DNA from 3 places in the Rhizobium sp. 01N424 genome. Region 3 is predicted to be linked to each of the others. Evidence: riboswitches for the same ligand, from Rfam matches in the RefSeq annotation. Region 3 holds a riboswitch; each other region holds the start of a gene.

Region 1 (5,557 bases), on a different contig from region 3:
GTCACGGATCTGCATCTCCTTGAGATCGCAGAGATAGGCATCGAGCTTCTTCAGCGCCTCATCCTCGGTCTCGCCCTTGGCAATCCCGGCATCACTATCCAGGCCGATATCGGCGACGAGCTCAAGGATCTGCTTCGACAAAAGCCGGATACGGCGCGGATCGCTGCCGGATGCCTCGTAATATTCGTCGACCAGCGCTTCCAGATCCTTCAGCGGACCATAGCTTTCAGCCCGCGTCAGCGGCGGCGTCAGGTGATCGATGATGACGGCGGCCGTCCGGCGTTTGGCCTGCGTGCCCTCGCCGGGATCGTTGACGATGAAGGGATAGAGATGCGGCAGCGGCCCGAGGATCGCCTCCGGATAGCACTCCTCCGAAAGCGCCAGCGCCTTGCCCGGCAGCCATTCGAGATTGCCATGCTTGCCCATGTGAACAACCGCATCGGCGCCGAATTCCTGGCGCAGGAAAGCATAGAAGGCGAGATACCCGTGCGGCGGCACGAGATCGGGCGAATGGTAGCTTTCCTTCGGATCGATATTGTAGCCGCGGGCCGGCTGGATACCCGCCAGTACATTGCCGAACCGCGTAAACGGCAGGGCAAAAACATCATCCACGACGTAGGGATCGCCCTCCGGCACGCCCCAGCGCGCCGTCATCTCGTCTTGAATCTTTTTCGGAAGAGACGCGAAGAACGCCTTGTATCGACTCATGGAAAGCGTTTCGCGGATCACCTTTCCGTCGTGTCCGGAATTCGTCGGCCCCTCCGAGAGATGGCGGATCAGCGCATCGCCATCATCAGGGAAATCGGCGACACCATAGCCAGCCCCGCGCATCGCCTTCAGCACCTCGACGGTACCCGCAGGCGTATCGAGGCCGACGCCGTTGCCGAGGCGCCCGTCACGGTTCGGATAGTTGGCGAGCACCAGCGCCACGCGCCGCGCCGCAGCCGGCTTGCGCCGCAGCCGCGCCCAGCCGGCTCCGAGCTTGGCCGTGTAGCGCATCCGCCCTTCATCAGGCTGGCTGGTAACGATATTCGCTTCGACAGCCGCGTCATAACGCGCCGCCGACTTGAACGAGACGGCCCGCGCCAAAACCCGTCCATCGACTTCAGGCAGCGCCACGTTCATCCCGAGATCGCGCGCCGACAGCCCCTGCGATGACACGGCCCACGCCTCATGTGATGATGCAGACAGGATTGCCTGCAGCACCACGGAACCGCTTTTTTCCAGCACGGTCGGTTCACGCTGCGCACCCGGCGCGGACACGGCAAAGCCCGTCGTGTTGACCACGACATCGGGAGGGGCCTGATCGAAAATGCTGGCGATGATGCCCTTGGAGACCGGGTCTTTGAGGCTGTAGGCAAAGACCGGCAATGGCCGGAGACCTTCCGCCGCCAGGGCCTCGATCATCGCCTCGACCGGTGCGGTCTCGCCGCTCTGGACGAGGGCTCGGTAGAAGCTGATGGCGGCGATGGGGGCGTCGTTAGATGTAGAGGGGGGTGCCACGTTCCGCAGCATCGCCGCAGACAGCACCCGCCACTCCCCGACACCAACGACTCCCCGCCCCGGCCACCATATCCCGGCCTTCATCAACGGCGCGGCCGCACCGGGCTTTTCACCACCCGACAGCATCGCCGCCGCATAATCCAGCAGCCGCAACGAATTCTCTTCGCCGCCTTCGATCAGGTAAGCCCACAGCGCATTGAGATCATCGAGCGCCACATTGGAAAACGGTGTCAGCCCCGCATCCGGCTTGGAATCCCCCGGCAGAACGGCAATCCGCGCGCCATGCCGCGCCGCGCAGGTATGGAGAGCCTCCAGCGCATAGTGAAAATAGCTGGCACCACCGAGCGCGCGGACAATGATGAGCTTTGCGTGCAGCGCGGTGCGCTCGACATAGGCATCGACCGACATCGGATGCTTGAGACTCATCAGGCTGGCAAGACGAAGCGTCAGCGATGAACCGCCGCCCTGTCCGTGGGCGGCGGCGATGGCCGCAAGCTCCGTATCCGCTGCAGACAGGAACAGGATATCGCCGGGCGACTGGCCAAGATCGATGGCCTCGTCACCGTCGCTGATCGTTCCTTTCTGGGCGAGAAGCAGATGCATGGATCAGACGAGCGCCTCGATGGCCTTGCGCACGGCCGCTTCATCCATGTCATGCAGGCCGATGACGACGAGGCGCGTGCCGCGCGTTTCGTCCATCGCCCAGGCGCGGTCGAAATACTGGTCGATACGGCTGCCGACAGCCTGGATCTGCAGGCGCATCGCCTTGCCCTCAACTGCGGCAAAGCCCTTCAGGCGCAGCACGTCATGCTCTGCAATCACGCCCTTCAGCTTCTCGATGAAACCGGCCGTATCGGCAATCGCGCCGAGCTCGACGACGAAGCTGTCGAACTCGTCGTGATCGTGCGGCGTGCCGTCCTCATGCTCGAGCTCGTGATGGGACTTGCGGTTGGCGATATCTTCCTCGGTGCCGACGCCGAGGCCGAGCAAGACGCTGGCCGGAACCTCGCCGTTCTTCGCCTCGATCAGCGCAGGCTTGCGCGAAATGCGCGACGCCACTTCGTCACGGACGCGGATAATGCCTGCGGCATCGAGCAGATCCGTCTTGTTGAGCACGATCAGATCGGCGCAGGTCAGCTGATCTTCGAACAGCTCCTCGATCGGGCTCTCGTGATCGAGCGACTCGTCTTCGGTGCGGCGCGCATCGACGGCATCGTGGTCGTCGGCGAAACGTCCGGCGGCAACGGCGGCGCTGTCGACGACGGTGATGACGCCATCGACGGTGACTTCGCTGCGGATGTCAGGCCAGTTGAAGGCGGCGACCAGCGGCTGCGGCAGCGCCAGGCCCGAGGTTTCGATGACGATATGATCGGGGCGCTGCTCGCGCTCCAGCAGCTTGGTCATCGTCGGAATGAAATCGTCGGCAACCGTGCAGCAGATGCAGCCGTTGGTGAGCTCGATGATATCGTCCTCTGTGCAGTTCTCCGCGCCACAGCCCTTCAACACGTCGCCATCGACGCCGAGATCGCCGAATTCGTTGATGATCAGCGCGATCTTCTTGCCGCCGGTGTTGGAAAGCAGGTTGCGGATCATCGTCGTCTTGCCCGCGCCGAGAAAGCCGGTGATCACGGTTGCGGGGATCTTCTGGTTCATAAACTTCAACCCTTCATTTTCAGCGGCAGCCCTGCCGCAATAAAATACACGTCCGCGGCGGAGGCCGCGATCATCTGGTGCAGCCGTCCGGCATGATCGCGGAAATCCCGCGCCATCCGGTTCTCGGGAACGATCCCGAGGCCGACTTCATTGGAAACAAGCACGAGCCGCGCCCTGGCCTTCGGCAGCCAGGCGGCAAGAGCCGCAGATTCCACCGCCATGTCCCGCTCGCCCATCATCAGATTGGTGACCCAGAGCGTCAGGCAATCGACAAGGATCGCCCGCCCTTCGCCGTCGACGGCCGACAGGCATTCGACAAGCTGCAGCGGCTCCTCATGCGTCGTCCAGGACGGCCCGCGATCGTCCCTATGGGCAGCAATCCGCGCCCGCATCTCGTCGTCCCAGGCCCGCCCGGTGGCGATATAGTGGCGCTCGAGGCCGCTCTCGGTGATCAGCTGTTCGGCGAAACGGGATTTGCCGGAACGAGCGCCGCCGAGAATGAAGGTGGTGCTGCTCATGTGAGGATGGCTCCGGCATCAGCGTATTGGCGTCCACCACACCCACCTCCCTCATTCCTGTGCCTGTCACAGGAATCCAGCCACGGCGCGTCTGCGCCGTGAATGAAACCTAGCAGCAAGGAAATAAGTCTTCTGTGCCCAAGGACTTGGGCACGCTGGATTCCTGTGACAAGCACAGGAATGAGGGAAATCCTCAGGGCCGCACGTAACGGCATGCAAATTCGTGTTTCAGCCATGACAACCTCCGTGCTGGCAGCGGACAGGATTGCCCTTGGGTGGGCTCTTCGCCCGGCACGGTTGGCAGGTCTCCTGGCTCGCGGTTTGAGGCCCCGACAGGGATGGCGCAAGGCCATCCCTGATCGTGCCAGCGGATCTTCCTCGCCTTCCCGGCTGCATTCTCGTGAAAAGGCGGACGATTCGTAGAAATGGAGGCGTCCAGCCCCTGCTGATCACGATGCATTCCAGTGGCTTTTCCGGTGTCCTTGAGCCAACGCCCTGCCACAGAATGCGGCGATCAGGCGGTGGTGCCGGTGCACCGGATGGAAGACCCTGACCGCTCTACAGTCGCGGGGTCGGCTGTGATGAAGACGCCCGGTTTGGGTCCGCCCCGTCACATTCCCTTTTCATCCAGGGCGGCAATCACCGCTCCGGAACCATCCGTTATTGATTTCATCGTTAGGCGCGCGGCAGCGCGAAGTCAATCGAGCCTGACGCGATGGAAAATGCCTCGTCTTAACACGACTGAGTCTACCAAACAGATAGTCTATTAAATTCATTGACTTACGGACAGATTTCGCTTGCCGCCGCCTCGCTTTTGCTGCAATTGCTCGCGAAATCATGCGGCGCACAAAGCGTGCTTCCTTGATCCTGCTCCCCGTCGCCTAGTTCTGTCATCATGCTCACGAAAACCGATATCGGCCGCCTGACGCGGCGCCATCTCAAATTCGATTTGGCGCGGCTGCGCGCGCTGGCGCGGCAGAACGAAATGGGCATGGTTTTCGCCGGTGGCGCGGTCGGCGTCATCTCCGGCTGCGCGGTCACCGGCATGAGCCTGATCTCCCGGGAGATGCACAGCCTCATCTTCGGCATCAGCGATGTCGATCGTCTCAGCTCCTCCGATATCAGCAACAAGCTGCTGCTGCTCTTGGCACCGGTCTGCGGCGGCATGCTTCTCGGCTTGCTGCTCTTCATCCTCAGCAGGACACGCAAGAAGCCGATGGTCGATCCGATCGAGGCCAATGCGCTGCATGGCGGCCGCCTGTCGCTGACGGACAGCATCATCGTGGCGATCCAGAACCTGATTTCCAACGGTTTCGGCGCCTCGGTCGGCCTGGAGGCCGGCTATACACAGCTTGCGGCGGGCCTGGCCTCGAAACTCGGCCTGAAGCTGCAGCTGCGCCGCGCCGATCTGCGCGTCCTCCTCGGCTGCGGGGCGGCGGGCGCCATCGCCGCCGCCTTCAATGCCCCGCTAACCGGCGCCTTCTACGCGTTCGAGCTGATTATCGGCACCTATACGATCGTCTCGTTGACACCTGTCGTCGTCTCTGCCCTACTGTCGACGCTGGTGGCACGGCTGCTCGCAGGCAACGATTTCACCATCGACGTCGGCAGGTTCGGCACTGTGGTGCCCGCCGATTATGTTCCGGCCATTCTGCTTGGCGCCTGCTGCGCCGGTGCCGGCATCCTGATCATGCAGGGCGTTTCCTTTGTTGAGGAATTGGCTCGCAAGAGTTCCGTGCCGACGCCGGTACGCCCGGCGCTCGGCGGCATCGTCGTCGGCCTGCTGGCCACCATCTCTCCGCAGGTGCTTTCGGCAGGGCATGGCGCCCTGCATCTCAACCTGGCGCATCAGGTGGCGATCCCGACGCTCGTCGGCATCCTGC
Region 2 (5,557 bases), on a different contig from region 3:
CTGGTCGCCGTCATTTCTAACGGCACCGCCGTTCTCGGCCTCGGCAATATCGGCCCTCTCGCCTCCAAGCCGGTGATGGAAGGCAAGGCCGTTCTCTTCAAGAAATTTGCCAATATCGACGTCTTCGATATCGAGGTCGATGCCTCGACCGTCGAGCAGATGGTCTCGACCGTCGCCTCGCTGGAGCCGACCTTCGGCGGCATCAACCTCGAAGACATCAAGGCGCCGGAATGCTTCGAGATCGAACAGCAGCTGCGCGCAAAGATGCGCATTCCCGTCTTCCATGACGACCAGCACGGCACCGCGATCATCGTCGCCGCCGCCATCCTCAACGGCCTGGAACTGGCCGGCAAGTCGATCAGCAACGTCAAGATCGTCACGTCTGGCGCTGGTGCTGCGGCGCTCGCCTGTCTCAATCTGCTCGTCGAACTCGGCGCCAAGCGCGAGAACATCTGGGTCCACGATATCGAAGGCCTCGTCTACGAGGACCGCAACGTGCTGATGGACCAATGGAAAGCCGTCTACGCGCAGAAGAGCGATACCCGCACGCTCGCCGAAAACATCGGCGGCGCCGATGTGTTCCTCGGCCTCTCTGCTGCCGGCGTTCTGAAGCCGGAACTGCTCGAGCAGATGGCCGAAAAGCCGCTGATCATGGCGCTCGCCAACCCGACGCCGGAGATCATGCCGGAACTCGCCCGTGCCGCCCGGCCGGACGCGATGATCTGCACCGGACGCTCGGACTTCCCGAACCAGGTCAACAACGTTCTCTGCTTCCCCTTTATCTTCCGCGGCGCGCTGGATTGCGGCGCCGAGGAGATCAACGAAGCGATGAAGATGGCAGCCGTCCGCGCCATCGCTGGCCTCGCCCGTGAAGAGCCGTCCGATGTCGCCGCCCGCGCCTATTCCGGCGAAACGCCGATCTTCGGACCGAACTACCTGATCCCTTCGCCCTTCGATCCGCGCCTGATCCTGCGCATCGCGCCTGCTGTCGCCAAGGCAGCGGCCGAGAGCGGCGTCGCACGCCGTCCGATCACCGATTTCGACGCCTATCTCGACCAGCTGAACCGCTTCGTCTTCCGCTCCGGCTTCATCATGAAGCCGATCTTCACGGCCGCCAAAGCCGCCGAAAAGAAGCGGGTGATCTTCTCCGAAGGTGAAGACGAACGCGTGCTCCGCGCCGCTCAGGTTCTCATCGAAGAAGGCATTGCCGAACCGATCCTGATCGGCCGTCCGCAGGTCATCGAAACCCGCCTGCAACGCTACGGCCTGCGCATCCGCCCGCTTTCCGACTTCGCCGTCATCAACCCGGAAGACGATCCGCGTTTCCGCGAATATGTCGATCTCTATCTGTCGCTCGTCGGCCGCCGGGGCGTCATCCCGGAAGCGGCCCGCACGATCGTGCGCACCAACACCACCGTCATCGGTGCGCTGGCGCTGCGCCGCGGCGAAGCAGACGCGCTGATCTGCGGCCTCGAAGGCCGTTACGAGAAGCACCTGCGCGACGTTCGCCAGATCATCGGCAAGCGCAAGGATGTCCGCGATTTCTCGGCACTCAGCCTGCTGATCTCGCAGCGCGGCGCCACCTTCTTCACCGACACCTACGTTACGTTCAATCCGAGCGCCGAGGAAGTGGCGGAATCCGCCGTTCTGGCTGCCGAGGAAATCAAGCGCTTCGGCATCACGCCGCGCGCCGCCCTCGTCTCGCATTCCAACTTCGGCTCGCGCGAAAGCGAAAGCGCAACGAAGATGCGCGGTGCCTTGCAGCTGATCCGTGATGCCGCCCCCGATCTCGAAGTCGATGGCGAAATGCATGGTGAGAGCGCAATCGCCGACGAAATCCGCAAGCGCGTCATGCCGTCCACCACGCTGCATGGCGAAGCCAACCTGCTGGTCTTCCCGAACCTCGATGCCGCCAACATCACGCTCGGCGTCGTCAAGTCGATGACCGACGGCCTGCATGTCGGCCCCATCCTGCTCGGCACGGCGCTCCCGGCACACATCCTGGCACCGTCTGTCACTTCGCGCGGTGTCGTCAACATGGCGGCTCTGGCCGTGGTCGAGGCCCAGCAGCCGGCGTGATTTGCCGTCGATCGGAAAAATGCGTTAGGATTCCTTCGTTAGCTTGTTAACGGAAGGCAGCTAGACAGAACGGATGCGGCAAATGCTCTGCCGCTTCCGGTTTACTATGCTGCGGGATGATACCGTGAAACGCCGAAGCCTGACCCTTGCTCTCTTTCTCGCTGCTGCCGCGCCCGCGGCGGCGCAGACCAGCGCGATCTGCGAAGATCTGCGCGGACGCCTTGCCGACCTGCCGCAGGTGATCGGCAACGGCCCGGAGATCCGCCAATATGCAAGCGCCATAGCCGAACAGAACCTCGAGCTCCGCAAGCTGCGCAACGACCTGCGCAGCAACGGCTGCAGCGTCGACAGCATGGTTGTCATCGGCGGCGAGAACGACCGCTACTGCAGCGACCTGCAGGAATCGGAATCGCGGATGATCGACAACATCCACTATCTCCAGGACCGCCGCAATCAACTGCGGGRGGCCGGCGGCACCGGTGTCAACGAACGCCGCGAACTGATGGCCGCCCTCGACGATAACGGCTGCAACGACGATCCGGGCTATCAGCCGGACGAGCGCGCCTATGTCCCGGCGCCAAGCACCGAAGAACAGGCGATGCGCGGCGATACCTTCATTCCGCTCGGCAACGGCGAGGAAGGCAACACGCAATATGGTGTGCCGCGCGGCGAGATGATGTCGCATGTCAGCACCATGTGCGTGCGCAGCTGCGACGGCGGCTTCTTCCCGATCAGCACCAATGCGACCTCGATCGATTTCAGCCGCGACGCCTCGACCTGCTCGAAAATGTGCCCCGGCATCGAGACCGAGCTGTTCTATCAGGACGTCTCCAACACCGACGCGGCCAACATGATCTCAGCCGCGACTGGCGCGCGCTACAGCGCCATGCCAAACGCCTTCGCCTACAAGAACCGGGCGCCCGGCGAGAAATCCTCCTGCAGCTGCAATCTGACCGCCTATTACGAACAGATGCGCAAGAACCAGACGGTCAGCGCGCCGCCGCCAAAGGGCTCGATCACGACAATCACCACCAAGCCGCCGGCAACGGCAGCCCCCGCACCGGCTGCGCCGCAGGCACAGGTACCGGACCGTCCCTACGACCCCGGCAACAGCAAGGTGCGCCAGATCGGCCCACAATTTCTCGCGGGCGACCAGGGCAGTATCGATCTGAAGAACCCGGCCACCTCAGGCCCGCAGCCGCAGCAGCAACAGCGGAATTAGCGGCGGCCCCAGCCATCGCGGAAGATCAACTCGTCGAGCGAAAGCCGCTGCCGCCAGCCTTTGACGGCCAGCTCGGGCTCGCTATGGAGCGTATCGACATAGCCGATGCAGAGCCAGGCGACGATCTCGACATGCTCGGGCACGCCGAGAATGTCCTTGAGTTCGCTCTCATGGAAAATGCTGACCCAACCGACGCCGATGCCTTCGGCCCGTGCTGCGAGCCAGAGGTTCTGCACCGCACAGACGGTTGAATAGCTATCCATCCGCGGATTATGCGTCCGCCCCAGCACGACGTCACCGCTGCGTGACGGATCGCAGGTGATGCAGATGCCGAGCGGCGCCTTGAGGATGCCCTCGAGCTTCAGGGAACGGTATGTCGCCTGCCGCTTACCGTCGAACATCCCGGCAGCCTCGCGGTTAGCCCGGTCGAAGGCATTCCACACGCGCTGGCGCACACCGGCACCTTCGACGACGATGAAATTCCAGGGCTGCATGAAGCCGACCGAGGGCGCGTGGTGTGCGGCCTCAAGCAGCCGCATCAGCACATCGGATGGGATGGGATCAGGCAGAAACTGGTCGCGCACATCGCGCCGGGTCATGATCGCCCGGTAGACGGCGTCGCGCTCGTCAGCGGAAAAGGCAGACGCGCCTTCAAGCGCATCCTTGTTCATGGGCCGCATCGTCAAATCCCCAACAACGCAACCGCCCCGCCGTCCGCGCGGGATCAGTCTATGATGCCAGGCCGGTCTTCTGACTTGGCGTCATCCGCCCGCCGCAGCCTTCCCGGTGTCAACCAGTGGCATGATGCGGCAGGCGTCGGCCTTACAGCGTTGGGCACGTTCCGGGCTCGCACCGGATTCCCGATTCTCCCGCGGCAAGCGGGCACCTGACAAAAGCCTCATGCCCGCTTTTACGAGACGCTTCAAGTAGCCGGGAAATACCGGACATAGGCAAACTCGTCACCTTCTGGTGACCAGCAGGGAACATTGATCGTGCCCTGCCCGCCGAACAGCTCGAACAGCGTCGTCAGATTGCCGCCGTCCATATCCATCAACCGCAGCCGCACATGCAGGTCGCGCGGATGATCGAAGACGTCAGCGCCGTAGGAAAGCAGCAGCACCTTGTCGTTGGTGGGCGCCGGATGGGCAAACCAGTTGCCGTAATTGTCATGCGTGACCTGCTCCAAACCGGTCCCATCGGGATGAATGCGCCAGATCTGCATCAGCCCCGTGCGGCTGGAATTGAAATAGATCCACTGCCCGTCAAAGGAATAATCCGGCCCATCATTGCGCCCCTCGCCATGCGTCAGACGCCGCTCGGCGCCGCCATCGACGGAAATCGTATAGATGTCGAAGAGATCGCCGCGGATGCCGCAATAGGCGAGTTCCTTCCCGTCGGGCGACCAGCCATGCCAGTAGGACGGCAGGTTTTCGGTGATCTGTTTCGGCGCGCCGCCTTCCGACGGTAGCGTATAGATGCAGGATTTGCCGTGCTCGGTCTTGTCGGAAATCACATACTGCCTTCCGTTGGGCGAAATGCCGTGATCGTTGTTGCAGGCAGTGGCAAAGCCGGTATCGACCTGCTGCAGACCGCCCTCACCATCCGGTGACAAACGGTAGAGAAGGCCATCACCGTTCAGCAGCAGGTAGCGGCCATCGGGTGAGAAATTCGGCGCCTCGATCAGCTGCTCCGTCTGGAACACCACCCGGCCCCGACCAGTGCGGATATTGTAGATCTCGACCGAACTGCGCATGCATACCTCCCGCATTGTGCAGCGGCCCGGCCCTCAGCCGTTCCGCTTCATTCTGATTTGCATGCGGTTTGTGCCATGCATTCGCATTTCGATAAAGTCACATTGCTTCAGAAGCGAGCTGAGGTTCGTGGCATCAAAACGCTGCGCCTTGAACTCCGGATCGACCTGCCGCAACAGCGTCCCGAGTTTCGCGATATCGAGCCAGCCTTCGCCCTGCAGCTTGGCCGCCTGCAGCGCCTGGGTGATATAGGGCCGGATATTTGGAGAGGGCTGCAGCGCAATCACCTTCGGCAGCGCAAAGGTGGAATTCGCCTCACCAACATTGAGCTCGAAGAAATCGTCGAAGGACTGCCGCAACAGCGCCGATGCGTTGGGCGCGCCCAGTCCGATCGCCTGCTTGCCGCGCATGCGGATACGCATCGCCAGATGGCCGACATCGCGGTCGCTGCTGGCGATGCAGAAAAGATCGATCGCCGAACCGGCCAGATATTCCATTGCATCGA
Region 3 (5,557 bases):
GCTATTTCGGGGCATTGGGCGACAATCTCAAGACAGCAGCGGCGCTGCCGGTTGCCGGTCTGCACGTCGATCTGGTGCGCGCGCCCGAGCAGCTCGATGCGGTCGTATCGGCGGTGCCTGATGACCGGGTATTATCTCTCGGCGTCATCGACGGCCGCAACATCTGGCGCGCTGATCTCGAGAGACTGCTCGATCGGGTCGAGGCGCTTTCCAAGACGCGTCCGATCGAGATCGCGCCGTCTTGCTCGCTTCTGCATGTGCCGATCGATCTTGCGCTCGAAACGGCTGTCGACGCCGAGGTCAAGGAATGGCTGGCTTTTGCCACGCAGAAGCTGGATGAACTCTCGATTTTGGGGCAGGCGCTTTCGCAGAGCCGCGATTGCGTGGCCGATGCCATCGGCAGATCTTCGGGGGCCGCGGCCGCCCGCGCAGCATCGCCGAAGGTCAACGACCCCGCGGTCAGGAAGCGCATTGCAGCGATCGACGAGACCATGAAGCGCCGCAAGGCCGGTTTCGCCGAGCGCAAGGCGATCCAGCAGACGGATATCCGCTTGCCGCTGTTCCCGACGACGACGATCGGGTCCTTTCCGCAGACGCCTGAAGTCCGCAAGGCCCGTTCGGCACACACGAAGGGGACGCTCAGCAATGCGGACTATGAGGCTTTCCTGCGCAAGGAAACCGAAGCAGCCATCCGCTGGCAGGAGGAAATCGGCCTCGATGTGCTCGTTCATGGCGAGTTCGAGCGCAATGACATGGTGCAGTATTTTGGCGAGCAGCTGTCAGGCTTTGCCTTCACGCAGCATGCCTGGGTACAGAGCTATGGGTCGCGCTATGTCCGCCCGCCGATTATCTTCGGCGATATCGCGCGGCCGAAGCCGATGACGACAAGCTGGTGGCAATATGCCCAGTCTCTGACAGAGCGGCCGGTGAAGGGCATGCTGACTGGACCGGTGACGATCCTCAACTGGTCCTTCGTGCGTGATGATATCGCCCGAAGCGAAGCATGCCGGCAGATCGCGCTGGCGATTCGCGACGAGGTCGGTGATCTCGAAAAGGCCGGCGCCAGAATGATCCAGATCGACGAGGCAGCACTCCGGGAAGGCCTGCCGCTGCGGCGCTCGCAATGGAAGACCTATCTCGACTGGGCCGTCGAAAGCTTCCGCCTGTGCTCGACCGGTGTCAGCAACGCGACGCAGATCCACACGCATATGTGCTACTCGGAGTTCAACGACATCATCGATGCTATCGCCGCGATGGATGCGGATGTGATCTCGATCGAGACGTCGCGCTCGAAGATGGAGCTGCTGGAGGCATTCCGCAGTTTTGACTATCCGAACGAAATTGGCCCGGGTGTCTACGATATCCACTCGCCGCGCGTTCCCGATATTGACGATATGACCGGTCTGCTTCTTTTAGCGCGCGAGCGGCTTGGCGATTCGCAGCTTTGGATCAATCCGGATTGCGGCTTGAAGACCCGCAAATGGGAGGAAGTGAAGCCGGCGCTCGTCAATATGGTGGCGGCGGCGCGGTCTTTGCGCGAACGCGTTGCCACGGCAACGGCCTGATCGTCATTGCATTCGAGGAGCCGGCTCTTGCCGGCTTCTCTTTTCCACAGCCAATCCGCATTAATCTTCTGTTATCCACATCACATTCATTTTTTCGGCTTGCGGCACCCGAAACCTGAACCATCCATTGACGTAAAAATAGACTCGCGTACTATATCTAGTGTTCGAGGTTCCTCCGATTCGCAAAGGATCGTGGGCTAAGACGGGAATTCGGTGAGATCTGCCGCAAGGCGGAGCAATGCCGGAGCTGCCCCCGCAACTGTGAGCGGCGAGCATCTGTCCCATTTCGGGTCACTGGGTCATGAAGATCTGGGAAGACCGGGATGAATGTGATGATCCGCAAGCCAGGAGACCTGCCTTGAGCGAAAACGTCCACGGGCGGGGTGTCCGGCTGGCGAGCGATGAGATGTGGGCATGATGCCGCTCTTCGCTTCCTCCGGTGTGTCCCGCATGAGCCACTTCGGGGTGAAGTCTTATGTCTTTGAGTTTCAGATCATACCGGCGCGAATGACGGGCTGCTGACGCCCGGCAATCGGCAACGGCTGTCTTCCTTTTCGATCTTCCCAAGCGCGGACATCGGCGGATGTCCGAACGATATCCCATGCCTTTTAGTCACGAGGTTTTCCCATGAGCATCACCGTCTACAGCAAGCCCGCCTGCGTTCAGTGCACCGCAACCACCCGCGCGCTCGATCGCCAGGGCATCGACTACACGATCATCGACGTTTCCACCGATAGCGCCGCTTATGATCTGGTGCAGGGTCTCGGCTACCGCCAGGTTCCCGTCGTCATCGCCGGCGAGGAGCATTGGGCTGGCTTCCGCCCCGACATGATCAGCGCGCTCGCCTGAGCGGCGGCTGCGATGGGCGAGATCGTCTATTTTTCCAGCCGGTCGGAAAACACTCATCGCTTCGTCGAAAAGCTCGGCCTTCCCGCCCGGCGCATCCCGATATCAGGCGAGACGCTTCAAGCCGTCTCACCCTATGTGCTTGTGGTCCCAACCTATAGCGGTGAGGGCGGCAAGGGAGCTGTGCCCAAGCAGGTGATCCGTTTCCTGAACGATGCGGCAAACCGTTCGAACCTCCGCGGCGTGATTGCCGCGGGCAACAGCAACTTCGGCGAGACCTATGGGCTTGCCGGCGACATCATCGCGAAGAAATGCCAGGTGCCGTACCTCTACAGGTTCGAGCTGCTCGGCACCGCTGATGATGTTGCCAATGTCAAACACGGATTGGAACGATTTTGGACACGGCAGTTCTCGAGCGCCCTGTAAAGGCGCAGGCCGCGGAAACAGGGCTGGATTACCACGCGCTGAACGCGATGCTGAACCTCTATGACGAGGACGGCAAGATCCAGCTGGACAAGGACCGGCAGGCGGCGAAGCAGTATTTCCTGCAGCACGTCAACCAGAACACCGTGTTCTTCCATAATCTCCGGGAGAAGCTCGATTACCTCGTGACTGAGGGCTACTACGAGCAGGAGGTGCTGGATCAGTATTCGTTCAATTTCGTCCGCGATCTCTTCGACCATGCCTATGACAAGAAATTCCGCTTCCCGACCTTCCTCGGCGCTTTCAAATATTACACAAGCTACACGCTGAAGACCTTTGACGGAAAGCGCTATCTGGAGCGCTATGAAGACCGCATCTGCATGGTGGCACTCGCCTTGGCGCAGGGCAACGAGGCCTTAGCGCGCGACATGGTCGATGAGATCATCTCCGGCCGCTTCCAGCCGGCGACGCCGACCTTCCTCAATGCCGGCAAGAAGCAGCGCGGCGAGCTGGTCTCCTGCTTCCTGATGCGCGTTGAAGACAATATGGAATCGATTGGCCGCTCGATCAATTCGGCCTTGCAGCTGTCGAAGCGCGGTGGTGGCGTGGCGCTGTCGCTGACCAACATTCGCGAAATGGGCGCGCCGATCAAGCATATCGAGAACCAGTCCTCCGGCATCATCCCGGTGATGAAGCTGCTCGAGGACGCCTTCTCCTATGCCAACCAGCTCGGCGCGCGCCAGGGGGCCGGTGCCGTCTATCTCAACGCCCATCACCCCGACATCATGCGCTTCCTCGATACCAAACGCGAAAATGCCGACGAAAAAATCCGCATCAAGACGCTGTCGCTCGGCGTCGTCATTCCTGACATCACCTTCGAGCTCGCCAAGAACAACGAGGACATGTACCTGTTCTCGCCCTATGACGTGGAACGTGTCTACGGCGTGCCGTTCACCGAGATTTCGGTGACCGAAAAATACCGCGAGATGGTGGCCGACAGCCGCATCAAGAAGAAGAAAATCAAGGCCCGCGATTTCTTCCAGATCGTCGCCGAAATCCAGTTCGAGAGCGGCTATCCCTACATCATGTTCGAAGACACGGTGAACAGGGCGAACCCGATCGCCGGGCGCATCACCATGAGCAATCTGTGCTCCGAGATCCTGCAGGTCAGCGAAGCCAGCGAGTATAACGATGACCTCTCCTACAAGGTGATGGGCAAGGACATTTCCTGCAATCTCGGCTCGTTGAATATCGCCGCCGCCATGGACTCATCCGATTTCGGCAAGACGATCGAGACCTCGATCCGGGCGCTGACGGCAGTTTCCGACATGAGCCACATCTCCTCCGTCCCGTCGATCGAGAAGGGCAACGACGAGAGCCACGCGATCGGCCTGGGCCAGATGAACCTGCACGGCTATCTCGCCCGCGAGCGGATCCAGTACGGCTCCGAAGAGGGTGTCGATTTCACCAACATGTATTTCTACACGGTGACCTATCACGCGATCCGCGCCTCGAACCGGCTGGCTGTCGAGCGCGGCCAGAGCTTCAAGGGTTTCGAGAATTCCAAATACGCATCGGGCGAATATTTCGACAAGTATACCGAAATAGAATGGAAACCGGCTACGCAGACGGTTACCGACCTGTTCAACGACGCCGGTATCGAAATCCCCACCCAGGAAGACTGGCTGGCACTGAAGACGGCCGTCATGGAAGGCGGGCTTTATAACCAGAACCTGCAGGCCGTGCCGCCGACGGGGTCGATCTCCTACATCAACCACTCGACGTCATCGATCCATCCGATCGTCTCCAAGATCGAGATCCGCAAGGAAGGCAAGATCGGCCGCGTCTATTATCCGGCGGCCTTCATGACCAACGACAATCTCGACTATTACCAGGACGCCTATGAGATCGGGCCGGAGAAGATCATCGACACCTATGCGGCTGCGACCCAGCATGTCGACCAGGGCCTGTCGCTGACGCTGTTCTTCCGCGACACGGCGACGACGCGCGATATCAACCGGGCGCAGATCTATGCCTGGAAGAAGGGCATCAAGACCATCTACTACATCCGTCTGCGCCAGATGGCGCTGGAGGGGACGCAGGTGGAGGGATGTGTGTCGTGTACGCTGTGATTTGAAGCCTTATCGCTTTAGCAACGCTTGAGCCCGGAGCCCCCTCATCCGCCTGCCGGCACCTTCTCCCCGCTGGGGGGAAGGGAACCGAAGCGCCCGTCAGCCCCTTGATTGAGGCGTGTAGGCGGGCACGTCCCCTCTCCCCAGCGGGGAGAGGGTTAGGGTGAGGGGGCCGCGTCCTCCAACAGAACTGATTGAGGAAAGATTCCCCATGAACATGCACGCCAAACCCGTATCCCGCGTCCGCGCCATCAACTGGAACCGCATCGATGACGACAAGGACCTCGAAGTCTGGAACCGCCTGACCGGCAATTTCTGGCTGCCGGAAAAAGTGCCGCTGTCGAACGACATTCCCTCCTGGGCGACGCTGAAGCCGGAAGAGCAGCAGTTGACGATCCGGGTCTTTACCGGCCTGACGCTGCTCGACACCATCCAGAACGGCGTCGGCTCGGTGACGCTGATGGCCGATGCTTCGACCCAGCATGAGGAGGCGGTGCTTTCCAACATCTCCTTCATGGAGGCGGTGCACGCGCGCTCCTACTCGTCGATCTTCTCGACGTTGTGCTCGACGCCTGACGTTGACGACGCCTA

Evidence for each region. Region 3 has a riboswitch for cobalamin ahead of nrdH (glutaredoxin-like protein NrdH). Riboswitches for the same ligand answer to the same signal wherever they lie in the genome.
Region 1: linked by a shared signal. The riboswitch ahead of cobU (bifunctional adenosylcobinamide kinase/adenosylcobinamide-phosphate guanylyltransferase) and the one ahead of nrdH (glutaredoxin-like protein NrdH) in region 3 are both predicted to bind cobalamin.
Region 2: linked by a shared signal. The riboswitch ahead of bluB (5,6-dimethylbenzimidazole synthase) and the one ahead of nrdH (glutaredoxin-like protein NrdH) in region 3 are both predicted to bind cobalamin.

The regions. Positions count from the first base shown of each region.
Region 1 covers NZ_JBFTRK010000002.1:93,954-99,510, forward strand. The annotation lists gene cobN (cobaltochelatase subunit CobN) at 1-2,106, opposite strand, end outside; gene cobW (cobalamin biosynthesis protein CobW) at 2,110-3,156, opposite strand; gene cobU (bifunctional adenosylcobinamide kinase/adenosylcobinamide-phosphate guanylyltransferase) at 3,162-3,674, opposite strand; cobalamin riboswitch at 3,957-4,347, opposite strand; gene AC1DNK_RS06170 (chloride channel protein) at 4,570-5,557, shown strand, end outside.
Region 2 covers NZ_JBFTRK010000008.1:190,791-196,347, forward strand. The annotation lists gene AC1DNK_RS20390 (NADP-dependent malic enzyme) at 1-2,079, shown strand, start outside; gene AC1DNK_RS20395 (DUF2865 domain-containing protein) at 2,204-3,301, shown strand; gene bluB (5,6-dimethylbenzimidazole synthase) at 3,298-3,981, opposite strand; cobalamin riboswitch at 4,025-4,206, opposite strand; gene AC1DNK_RS20405 (TolB family protein) at 4,224-5,054, opposite strand; gene AC1DNK_RS20410 (NYN domain-containing protein) at 5,088-5,557, opposite strand, start outside.
Region 3 covers NZ_JBFTRK010000004.1:222,651-228,207, forward strand. The annotation lists gene metE (5-methyltetrahydropteroyltriglutamate--homocysteine S-methyltransferase) at 1-1,565, shown strand, start outside; cobalamin riboswitch at 1,716-1,940, shown strand; gene nrdH (glutaredoxin-like protein NrdH) at 2,193-2,414, shown strand; gene nrdI (class Ib ribonucleoside-diphosphate reductase assembly flavoprotein NrdI) at 2,427-2,837, shown strand; gene nrdE (class 1b ribonucleoside-diphosphate reductase subunit alpha) at 2,807-4,966, shown strand; gene nrdF (class 1b ribonucleoside-diphosphate reductase subunit beta) at 5,178-5,557, shown strand, end outside.